One region of the Novosphingobium kalidii genome, then DNA from elsewhere that is predicted to be linked to it. Evidence: riboswitches for the same ligand, from Rfam matches in the RefSeq annotation. Region 1 holds a riboswitch; the other holds the start of a gene.
What was found. A riboswitch is a leader RNA that binds a small molecule or an ion and turns the genes downstream of it on or off. The one in region 1 is predicted to bind cobalamin.
Positions count from the first base shown of each region.

Region 2: it holds a riboswitch for cobalamin, as region 1 does, so the genes downstream of both, cobW (cobalamin biosynthesis protein CobW) here and ABVV53_RS02445 (hypothetical protein) in region 1, are expected to answer to the same signal.

Region 1 covers NZ_JBEWLY010000007.1:123,252-129,174, forward strand. Annotated here, with positions in the region: gene ABVV53_RS02435 (thiamine pyrophosphate-binding protein) at 1-538, opposite strand, end outside; gene cobO (cob(I)yrinic acid a,c-diamide adenosyltransferase) at 772-1,389, opposite strand; gene ABVV53_RS02445 (hypothetical protein) at 1,386-1,973, opposite strand; cobalamin riboswitch at 2,190-2,396, opposite strand; cobalamin riboswitch at 2,456-2,647, shown strand; gene ABVV53_RS02450 (TonB-dependent receptor plug domain-containing protein) at 2,843-4,765, shown strand; gene ABVV53_RS02455 (DUF1636 domain-containing protein) at 4,765-5,172, shown strand; gene cobT (nicotinate-nucleotide--dimethylbenzimidazole phosphoribosyltransferase) at 5,169-5,923, shown strand, end outside.
Region 2 covers NZ_JBEWLY010000014.1:98,832-104,754, forward strand. Annotated here, with positions in the region: gene cobN (cobaltochelatase subunit CobN) at 1-3,081, opposite strand, end outside; gene cobW (cobalamin biosynthesis protein CobW) at 3,093-4,142, opposite strand; cobalamin riboswitch at 4,324-4,554, opposite strand; gene ABVV53_RS10310 (HoxN/HupN/NixA family nickel/cobalt transporter) at 4,627-5,664, opposite strand.

The DNA.
Region 1 (5,923 bases):
GGGTGAGGACGGGAGAACCGTCGAACTTGGCCTGCATTACGCCGAGCGGCAGTTCGACGTAGGTGGGTCCGGGCACGCCGGTCAGGGCCTTGCGGAATGCTTCCTGCACGATCTCGTCGGTCTGGCCGGGATACTCGATAACGCCTGTGTATTTCACCGCGTTCTCGAACAGCGGCGGCTGGCTCATGTACTGCATCTTGCCGCGGCGGACGCGCTGTTCGTAGAAGCGCTGGCGCTGCGCCATGAGGAAGATCGCGGGGACGTTCTCCTTGAGCAGGAAATTGGCGCCTGCCGCGATGTTGCCGACGCCAGGGCCTTTGTTGACGCACAGCACGGGGATCTTGCCCGTCATCCGGTAGTAACCGTCGGCTGTGAGAGCCATGGCTTCCTCGTGGTGCGGTGAAACGACCCGCATGCCGCGCTTTTCGGCTTCGACGAACAGTCCGAAAAAGCTCGGGTCCGGTATGCCGAACAGCGTATCGACCCCTTCTGCCTGGAAAAGATCGAGCAGGCGTTCATACATTGTTTGTGTCGTCATATCGGGCCCATTGCTGAAGTGCGCAGAAGCAGGTCCGCGCGAGTGATCGAAACGCTGTGCCTGATAAGCGCATCCAGCCGCGAACGACAACCCGTCGTTCATTCCTGATCGAGCGCCCTGGCGGTATTCGAGAAAGAATCGAAAAGAGACGCCGCGTGATTCCCGCTTTTGCTAAAGTGAAGCAGTGTTATCCTTGTCTCCGCATCTTTGCTGACTCCGACAGGATGTGAGGCTTACAAGTCGATACCGATTTGTGCGCGCACGCCGGCACGAAAGGCGTGTTTCTCATCGCGGATGGTACTGACGGTATCGGCAAGCGCGATCAGTTCGTCATGCGCTGCTCTGCCCGTGATGACGACGTGCTGCATGGGCGGCCGATCGCGGATCGGCGGCAGCACTTCATCCAGCGAGAGATACCGATAGTTGATGAGGTACGTCAGCTCATCAAGAACCACTAACGAGACCTCCGGGTCGGCAAGAGCGAGCTTGGCCTTCTCCCACCCGGCTTGCGCCATAGCGATATCGCGCCGGCGATTCTGCGTCTCCCAGGTGAAGCCTTCGCCGCAGTTCTCCCAGCTTACGCCGGGCTGGCGAGCAAGAAAGGCGCGTTCACCCACATCTTCCTTGCTCTTGATGAACTGAAACACCGCCGCCGTGCGCCCGTAGCCTAGCGAGCGCGCGACCATGCCGAAGGCGCTCGAAGACTTGCCTTTCCCGTTCCCGGTGAGGACCAGCACCAAGCCCTTGTCGACTTTGGCGGCGGCGATGCGAGCATCGACGACAGCCTTGTGCTTGCGGCTGCGTTCCTCGTGTCTGCGTTCCTCTTGAGTGAGGTCTGCCTCCTCGCTCACTTTGCAGCCCCGTCGCGCAAACCCGGACGAGCGGTGATGAGCGCGGCATAGAGCACGGCGGCAACGCCTGACCAGAGCAAGGTCGCCAGCAAAGTGCCGGGGAAGTAGCGCTGAATCCGGGGCAGGAACTCGGCAATGGTCGGATCCGGGTAGCGGCCGCCGAGGAAGTAGAACCCGCCGCTGGAGAAGAGATTGGAGACGAATGCGGAGATTACCAGCAGCGCGGCCGCGGCGAAAAGTGCGGAGAGCCGCTCACCCAAGCGCTCGGCCACGAAGCGACCCGCGAACCACATCACTCCGTAGGCGGGAAGCAGCATCCAGTATGCGGGCGTGAAGCAGAAGCCGGAGCCGCCGAGAACGTAGATCTTCACGACATCTATGGCGAAGCCGAGGGCAAACAGCCCCGCGAAGGCCATTGGACGCCGCACGAAGTATCCAAGCACGAAGAAGCTCGCGAGGCTGGTGTCGGGCAGATGCACCACATGGCTGAGCGAGTGCGTGCGGGTGATGAGCATGACGGCGGCGAGCGTGGCGAATGTCGCCAGCTCGAAGCGCGGCGACTGCAAGGAAAGACGACGGTCCATAGAGGGTCTCCGGTCAGGGCTGTGGAAGAGCGCGCCCGCAGCTGGCGCGCGATCACGTGAAGGAAGCAAGGCAAAGCGACAGCTGCCGTCTCTAGCAGGTCAGCGTTTGGACATAACGTACGGCTCCCCTTCGACGCGACACACGAATGTCGTCCGCCAAGGGTCTTGCCCGCATTGTGCGAGCCCCTCGTTCGCTCGGTTCATCCCGCCCGCGCGAAGGAACGACGGCATCAGGCCGGTTTCCTGACTTCCGGATCAAACACGCTGGTCGCCGCCTTCTCGGGAGTAAGCCTCCCAATGGCATCGTGGCGATGCGCTCACCGGTCACAGTTGCGGGAGCAGTGCTGGTCTCCAGCGGACAACGCCGCCAGCCCCAGACTTCCCGATTAAGCCCCTTCGGGCACCCGATACGCGAGCCGCGATAAGCCATGTCTCGGCGAGCGGCAAGCTTCAGCCACTTGCATGCAGCGTATGTCCGGGATAGGGGCCGCGCCGCGACAGGTTCCCTGCGAAGGGATCAAAAGGGAACTCGGGTGAAAGCCCCGGGCTGCCCCTGCAACTGTAAGCGGTGAGCCATCCGGCCATTTCGCCATTGGGACTTCCCAGTTCTGAGAAGGCGGCCGGAACGGTGCTGACCCGCAAGCCAGGAGACCTACCTGACGCAGTCGTTCTTCATCCGGGCAGGGTGCACCGGGTGTTCGAGGGCCCTCGCCACAAGCAGGGTCGCCCCTCGTGCAACGACAGCACTGCCTTGCCGGGAAACCGCGCAAGGGGCGTCATGTCGTGCCCTGCGTACGGGGCAAGCGCGCACGTTCCCTTGCGACGGTCGACCGGCAGGTTCGACGCCGTTTGCTGGAAGGGACTTCATCTTGCCTCGTATCACTTCTCTGGCCGCTGTTCCGGTCATCACGCTGCTTCTCTCCGCTCCCGCTTACGCCGACGAGGCGCCGGATCAGAGCATCGTCGTCAGCGCCTTCCGCGCTCCCGTCTCCCAGGAACGCAACTCCTCCAGCGTCACTGTCCTTGACGAAGAGGCTATCATTGAGGAGCAGCCGATCGCTGTCTCCGACATTCTCCTGCGCACGCCCGGCATCAGCCTTTCACGCAACGGCGGCTACGGCGCTGTTACATCGTTGCGGATTCGCGGCGCCGACGCCGGGCAGACCGTCATGGTGATCGATGGCATGCGCTTGTCCGATCCCTCATCCACCGCTGGCGGATATGGCTTCTCGAACCTGATGCTCGACGACATCGAGCGCATAGAAATCCTGCGCGGCCCGCAGTCGATCCTGTGGGGTAGCGATGCGATCGGAGGCGTGGTCCACGTCACCACACGCCGGCCCGAGAAGCCGCTTGAAGGCAGCATTGCACTCGAAGGAGGAAGCAACGAAACCGTTTCTGCTCGCGCAGGTATCGGCGGCACGAGCGAGGCTATCGACTGGCGCCTGGCAGGCTCCACCTTCACCACTGACGGGATTTCTACGCGCGCCAACGGCACCGAGGACGACGGCTATTCCCGCCAGGCTGCAAGCGGTACGGTGACGGTGCGGCTGGCAGAGGGTGTCTCGCTCGATGTGCGGGGCTACTGGGCCGAAGCTCGCAACGACTTCGATGACTTCAGCGGCGATAGCAGTGCCTATGGTGTGACCGAGGAATGGTCTGGCTACGCAGGCCTCAACTTTGCACTGCTCGGCGGCAAACTGGTGAACCGGCTCGCAGTGCTCCAGACCGAGACGGACCGCGAGAACTACGATCCATCACGCCGCGTCCGTCAGATCACCTTCGATGCGCAGGGCAGAGTCCGGCGGTTCGAATACCAGGGTACTTACCGCGCCTCCGAGGCGCTGGGCGTTGTTTTCGGAGCCGAGCGCGAGGAGCAGCGCATGACCACGGCTTCGCCATCGAACACTCTTGCGCCTTATACGCTGGTCCCGAGCGAGGCCGACACCGACAGTCTCTATGGGCAGGTCCGGCTTACGCCGGTTGCCGGTCTCACACTGAATGCAGGCGCGCGCTACGATCACCAGTCGCGCTTTGGCGACAACACGGTGCTCAGCGCCGGCGCTGTCTACACTCCCAACGACGGCGCCACAATTCTGCGCGCCAGTTACGACGAAGGCTACAAGGCGCCTTCGCTTTACCAGCTCTTCAGCGCCTATGGTGTCGCCGATCTGGGACCTGAGAAGGCGAAGGGCTGGGAAGTCGGCCTTGAGCATCGCTTTGGGGAGATCTTTGAAGCCTCGGCGACCTGGTTCCAGCGCGATACCGACAACCTCATTGACTTTGCGTATTGCCCGACCACTGGCGCCCAGCCGCCGATCTGCTTCATCCCGGGCACCGCTACGAGCCGTTTCGGGTACTACGCCAACATCAAGGAGAGCCGCGCTCGCGGGCTCGAACTGGCCGGCTCGGCTCGCTGGAACGTGCTCTTCGTGGAGGGCAACTACAGCTGGATCAAGGCTGAGGACCGCAGCGATGACAGCGCCTTCTATGGCCGCCAGCTCGCCCGTGTGCCGCGCCATCTCGCCAACCTGGAGGGCGGCGTGGAACTTCCCTCCGGTCTGCGGGCCAGCGTGGCGGCGCGCTATTCGGGCGAAAGCTTCAACAACGCCAGCAGCGCCGAAGTGCTCGACGACTACTGGCTTGTCGACTTGCGGGCGCAGTGGCGCGTGAGCGAAGCGCTGATCTTGCAGGTACGCGTCGAGAACGTTGCGGACGAGGATTACCAGACGGCAAGCGATTATTCCTCCCTCGGCCGCACGGTCTACCTTGGGCTGAGGAGCCGCTTCTAATGCTTCAACCCGTAGAGCCTGGGCCAGCGGTCGTGGTCTGTTCAACGTGCCGAGCCTCCGCCGAAGCGCGCGAGGATGAAGGGGGACGGCGCGGAGGCGCGCTGCTCGCTGAAGCCATGCGCGCGGTGCAAGAGGAGACGCCAGAGCTGGCCGGGGTGGCCGTGCAGGAAATGCCGTGCCTGTTCGCCTGCCAGCGGTATTGCACCGTCCACATCCGGGCGTCGGGTAAGGTCGGATACGTCCTGGGTGACTTCACGCCCGACCGAGAAGCCGCCCGCGCTATCCTCACATATGCCACCCGGCACGCGGCCAGCGAGGAAGGCGTGGTGCGTTATGCGGAGTGGCCGGACGGCGTGAAAGGCCATTTCATCGTGCGCACCCCGCCCGAGGGGCACCTTTGCACATGATCGCGTTTGCAGACGCTCGCGCTTTCCTGGCTGCACTCGACGGTCTGCCGTCTCCCTCGGCTGCTGCCACGGCAGCCGCAAAGGAGCGACAGGCAGAGTTGACCAAGCCCGGCGGCTCGCTTGGCCAGCTTGAGGACCTCGCGATCTTCATGGCGGGATGGCAGGATACGCCCCGCCCACGCGTGGATCGGGTTAAGGCTGTGGTCTTCGCTGGCAATCATGGCGTTGCCGCCAGAGGCGTGAGTGCCTTTCCGGTGGAGGTGACCGCTCAGATGGTCGCGAACTTCGCTGCCGGGGGAGCGGCCATCAATGTGCTCGCCCGCACATGCGGTGCGGAGTTGTCGGTCGTCCCGCTCGACCTCGATCGCCCCACCGGCGACATCGCGCAGGAGCCGGCGATGACAGAGGCGGAATGCCTTGCCGCTTTGAACGCGGGTGCTGGGGTGGTCACTTCGGACACGCAACTGTTGCTGGTGGGCGAGATGGGCATAGGCAACACCACGCCAGCGGCAGCCATCTGCGCCGCGGCGTTTGAAGGGAATGCCGGGCAATGGTGCGGCCGCGGCAGCGGGGTGGATAGCGCCGGTCTTGCGCGCAAGATCGATGCGGTGGAGCAAGCGCTGGCGCTTCACCGGGCGGACTGCCGCGATCCCTTCGAAACTCTGCGCCGGCTCGGCGGCCGGGAGATCGCGGCCATGGCCGGAGCCATGCTAGCGGCACGGTTGCTGCGCCTGCCGGTTCTGCTGGATGG
Region 2 (5,923 bases), on a different contig from region 1:
GGATAAGTGCGCGAAGGCGCCCATGTGGTCCAGAGTCGCCGCCAGCTCGGCCGCGCCGCGAAAGCCGTGCCGCATCATGCCCGCCACCCAGCCCGGCTGCGCGGCGCGGGCTCGCACGACCCGGGCAATCTCCTCGGTCAGCGTGCGCGCGGTCGGGCGGACGGGATCGCGATGGTCGAGATGATAGAGCGAAGCGTTTCCGCCCGTAACACCTTGCGCGGCGGCGAAGCCCGCCTCGTGCGCGGCATAGTCGGCCGCCAGCAGCAAGTCTGTCTCGGGCAGATCCTGAAGGTGAACGAAGGCGTCCGCACCTGCCACGCGCAGCCGCAGGCCTGCCGGATCGGCGGTGCCGCCTGCTTCAGACGCAACGTCAAGCGCGTGGCTTGATGCGGCCAGCCAGGCTTCGCCGGCAGCGCGGCGGGCCTGATCGGTGTAGACTTCAGCCGCGTCGCCCATACCCAGCCCGTAGCTGCCAGGTGCCGGGCCATAGACGCGCGCAGCCACCTCTTTGCCGACAAAGGGGTTCCACTCGGCCGTCTCGTCGCGAGCCGCCAAGGCACGCACCGCTTGTCCGAACAGGACCGGCAGCGTCGGGAAAGCATCGCGGAACAGGCCCGAGACGCGCAAGGTGACGTCGATACGCGGATGGTCCAGCAGCGCCAGCGGCAGGATCTCGATCCCAGTTACGCGTTCGGACGCGTTGTCCCAGATCGGCTTTGCGCCCAGCAAGTGCAGCGCCATGGCGAACTCCTCGCCCGCAGTGCGCATCGTCGCGGAGCCCCAGAGATCGACCACCAGGCCGCGCGGATAATCGCCGTGGTCCTGCAAGTGCCGCCGGATCAGCTCCTCCGCCAAGGTCACGCCTTGCGCGTGCGCCGCGCGCGAGGGGACCGCGCGCGGGTCGATCGCATAGAGATTGCGCCCTGTCGGCAGCACATCGCTTCGCCCGCGAAACGGCGAGCCGGAGGGTCCGGGCGCCACGCGCCGCCCGTCCAATGCAGCCAACAAACCACTCCGCTCGGCCGCGCCGTGCTCTCCACGCCCGAACACGTGCAGGCCATCGCCGAACTGACTCTCCTTCACGTCGCACACGAAGCGATCGATGCGGGTAATCGCCTCGATCAGCGTGGTTGCGCCGTCGAGGCCCAGTTCGGCTTCCAGCCCCAGCGCCTGCGCCTCCTCGCGGATGGCCGTTTGCAACCGGTCGCGCCGGGCAGGATCCAGCCCTTCGGCATTGGAAAACTCGTCCAGCAACGCCTCGATTGAGGCAAGGCCTGCGCCACTCCTGGTAGGCGCGAGCGGGGGCGGCACATGGCCGAGAGTAACGGCGGCAACGCGGCGCTTGGCTTGGGCCGCCTCTCCGGGATCGTTGACGATGAAGGGATAGATCACCGGCAATGCGCCCACCAGAGCCTCGGGCCAGCAGGCGTCCGACAGGGCCACCGACTTGCCCGGCAGCCACTCGAGCGTGCCGTGTGCGCCGATGTGCACCAGCGCATCGGTGCCTTGCGTGCGCAGCCAGAGGTAGAACGCAACGTAAGCGTGACGGGGACAGCGGGTGACGTCGTGATAGTCGCCGTCGCGCGTGGCGCGCTCGCCGCGTTCCGGCTGCAAGGCGACCGAGACGTTGCCTATCTTCAGCGCGGCAAAATGAAAGGCACCGTCGTGAACGGCTTCATCCGCTTCGGGATCGCCCCAAGCGTCGGCAAGATCGTTCCGCAAAGCCTCGGGCAGTCTCGCAAGGGCTTCGCGATACTCGGTCAGGGACCAGTGCAGATGCTCTTGCTGGAGCCGGGCGACCAGGTTCGGTTCGGTGCGCGTCGTGTAACCCGCCTCGGCAAGGTCGGCCAGGATCGCTTCGGCGGAGGCAAGCGCATCCAGCCCGACGGCATGGGCCATCTGATGCGCCTTGCCAGGGTAGGTCGAGAGAACGAGCGCCACTCGCCGCTCGCCCGCAGACATCCGGGCGAGCGCAATCCAACGGCCGATCCGCGCGGCGACCGCTCCGATCCGCTGGATGTCCGCGCGGTGGACAGTGCGAGCGAACTCCAGTGCCGGATCGCGCGCACCTGCCTCCTTGAAGCTGACGACGCCGGCGAAGATGCGCCCATCGATCTCGGGCAGAACCACGTGCATGGCCAAGTCTGCTGGGGAAAGCCCGCGCGATGCCGCCGCCCAAGCAGGCTGCCCGGAGGTCGCCAGCGCCAGCTGAAACACCGGCACGTCGGCCCCGTCGAGCGGAGTGTCGCCTTGCTCCCTTCGCGCCGAAAAGGCCGTGGCATTGACGATCGCCGCCGGACGCAAGGTTCGCACCCAGCGATCGACCTGATCGCGCACCTGCGGCGCCTTCAGCGACGTGACGAACAGCGACAGCGTGGCAAAGCCCTGTCGCTCTAATTCGCCGGTAAGGGCGGCAAATGGATCCAGGTCGTGCGCGGTCAGGTACGAGCGGTAAAACACGATCAGCACTAGAGGCTTGGCACGATCGCGCGTCTTGGCGCTTGGATCGACAAGGCCAAGCTTAGGATCCCATCCGCCGGTCTCCGGCAGCGGTGCTGCCGCGGTGGGATTGGAGGCTTCGACCAGGCCCACCTCGCCCGCCAAGGCCACCAGCGCTGCACCCGCTGCCTCGGCACCACCCACGTCGCACAGCCGCGCAAGTTGCCGCAGTACCGGGACAGCAATCGTTGAGGCATCGTCCAACCGCGTGTCCGGCGATCCGTCAGCCGGCAGGACGGCCAACGCGATCCCGCGCGAACGGGCCAGCGCCGCAACTTGGGCCAACCCATAGCTCCAGTACGGCGTGCCGCCGATCAGCCGGATCAGAATCGCCTTTGCGCCTACCAGCGTCTGCTCGACATAGGTGTCGACCGACAGCGGGTGCGCCAGCGCCGCCAGATTCGCCAGCCGCAAGGTCGGAAAGCCGGATTCCGCCTCGCACGCCCGGTGCCACGCCGCCGCGAACGCCCCCAGGTCGCTGTCGGAGAACGACAGCACCACGAGGTCCGCGGGCGCTTGCCCGAGGTCCTGCGGGACGGCGGTTTCCTCCATCCCGTGGGTTTCGCGGAAGATGACGTGCATCGCGGAAAGGCTTAGCCGAGCAAAGCCGCGCGGATGGCTGCGGTATCGACCCGCCCCTGCTCCGCGATTGCGACGAGCGTGGTTTCGCGCGGCTCGCTGGGCCGCCAGGGACGGTCGTACTGGTGACGCACCCGTGCGCCGACCGCCTGCACCAGCAGACGCATAGGCTTGCCCGTGACTGCGACGTAGCCTTTCACCCGCAGGATCTGATAATCGCGAGCCAGCGCTTCGATCCTTGCGACGAGATCGGCGGGATCGGCGATCTCACCCAACCCGATGACGGTGCTGTCGAAATCATCGTGCTCGTGATCGTCCTCGCCGTCGTGGTGTGATGGGCGGGCGGCAATGTCGTCCTCCGCGGCAGCCCCCAGGCCCAGGATGACGCGCGGGTCTACCACGCCTTCGGTCAGCTCGATCACCGGCACGGGGCGAGGCGCTTCGGCGGCAATCACGGCGCGTGCGGCGGCAACGCCGTCGGGTCCGGCAAGGTCGACCTTTGTCAGCAGCACCATGTCGGCGCAGGCGAGCTGGTCCTCGAACACCTCGGACAGCGGAGTCTCGTGATCGACGCTGGGATCGGCAGCCCGCTGGGCATCCAGCGCGGCGACGTCCGGCGCGAAGCGACCGGCGGCGACGGCCTCGGCATCGGCCAGCGCCAGCACACCATCCACGGTGATCTTGCTGCGGATCGCCGGCCAGTCGAACGCCTTGAGCAAGGGCTTGGGCAGCGCCAGCCCGGAGGTCTCGATCAAGATGTGGTCGGGGCGCGGATCGAGGGCGAGCAGCCGCTCAACCGTGGGGATGAAATCATCGGCGACAGTGCAGCAGATGCACCCGTTGGCCAGCTCTACGATGTTCTCGGCAGGACAGTCCGGAATGGCGCAGGACTGCAGGATGTCGCCATCGACACCGAGCGTGCCGAATTCGTTGACTACCACCGCCAGGCGGCGCCCCCCGGCATTGCGGATCAGATGGCTGATGAGCGTCGTCTTGCCCGCCCCCAAAAAGCCGGTGACGATGGTGACGGGCACCTTGGACAGATTGGCGGACAGATCAGGCACACATGAACTCCCACGCGCCGGAGCGACAACGGCGGGGCTTGCCGGTCAAAAGACCGGTCGGCGCGCGACGACGGGCGGGCGCGACAAGCACCCGTAACCGCGCGGCCGTGCAGCCCCAGCCACACAGCTTCGTCGCTCAGACGGAGAGTTACCGTGCCATGACCATCCCCTGGATCAGGCAAGAGCGACCGGTGCGCCGGCAGGTCTCCTGGCTCACGGGTCACAGCTTGATGCACGCCTTCCCAGACTTCGCCTGCACGGCGGGGCCCAGTGGCTGCTCCCGCATTCAGGAGCGATGTGCATCGTGCTATCCGCTTACAGTTGCAGGGACAGCCGCGGAATTGGGAGCAAGCCCCCTCACCGCATTCCCGATTAAGCCCCTTGCGAGGGCACCGGCGCGATCATCGAAACGCTGTTTTACCGGCGTTTCGATGATCGCCCTAACTCAAAGCGGTAGCCAAGCCAATCGCTCTTGTCGTCTCCATCAGGCGGCTGGCGTAACCTCGATCTCGTCGAACCGTTTCCAGCGATAAATCGCGAAGCTTGCCAGCCAGCACAGCACGAACAGTCCGATAATGGCAAAGCCAAGGCTGTTGAAGTGCTCGCCCAGTTCCGCGGCGATGCGCCATGGCGCGCCAGTGAGGCCTAACTTGTCGCCGATCAGCGCCAGCGCCTCGATCCCGCCGATGACGATGGCCACCATGGCGGAGATCAGGGTGATGGTGATATTGTAATACAACTTGCGGATCGGCTTGACGAAAGCCCACTCGTAAGCGCCCAGCATCACCACGCCGTCGGCGGTGTCGACCAGCGCCATGCCAACCGCGAACAGCGCGGGCAGCACCAGGATTGTGCCGATCGACAGCCCGCTCGCCGCCTGGCTGGCTGACATGCCCAGGATCGCCACTTCCGTCGCGGTGTCGAAGCCCAGCCCGAACAGGAAGCCGAGCGGGGCCATGTGCCAGCTCTTGTTAACGAGGCGGAACATCGGCCGGAACAGCCGCGATAGAAGGCCGCGGGATCCTAGCAGGATGTCCAGATCATCCTCGACATAGGAGCCGCCCGCACGAACGTGCGCGAAGGTGCGCCAGACCGAGCGCAGGATCACCAGGTTCATGGCGGCGATGGCAAACAGGAACAGCGCCGAGATCATGGTCGCGATCACGCCGCCCACCTCCTTGAACGCACCGAACCGCGCCAAGGCATTGGCCGTCAGCGCGATCGCGACGGAGGCGATGGCGATGATCGCCGAATGCCCCACCGCGAACCAGAAGCCGACCGCGATGGGCCGCTGCCCGTCCTGCATCAGCTTGCGGGTCACATTGTCGATCGCCGCTATGTGGTCGGCATCGACGGCATGGCGCAAGCCCAGACCCCAAGCCAGCAAGGCGGTCCCCAGCATCAGCGGCTGCCCATGGAACAGGCTGTAGGCCCAGACCCAAACCGCCAAGTTGGCGCAGATCAGCACCACAAGCAGAACGCCGACACGTCTCCTGAGGAACGATGAGCCCGATAAGATCATGGTTGGCTCCTCCCGCGAAAAGAGGCGAGAAGGTTCCTCTTGGCGGGCTTGTGTGAGCCCCGCGCGCCATCTTGCGCGCAGGCGAGGCTCGGCAGCAGAAATGCGGCGCAAGTGCCGCCAGTCACGATAGACTTAAACATGAAAGTTCCCCGGGCGTCTTCACGACAAGGCCGGGGCGTCCGCGCGAACGGTCGGCACGCGCGACAGCCGACGCCAAAGGCGACCGACGCACGTCACCGATGCGGCCCCAGCCGCACGT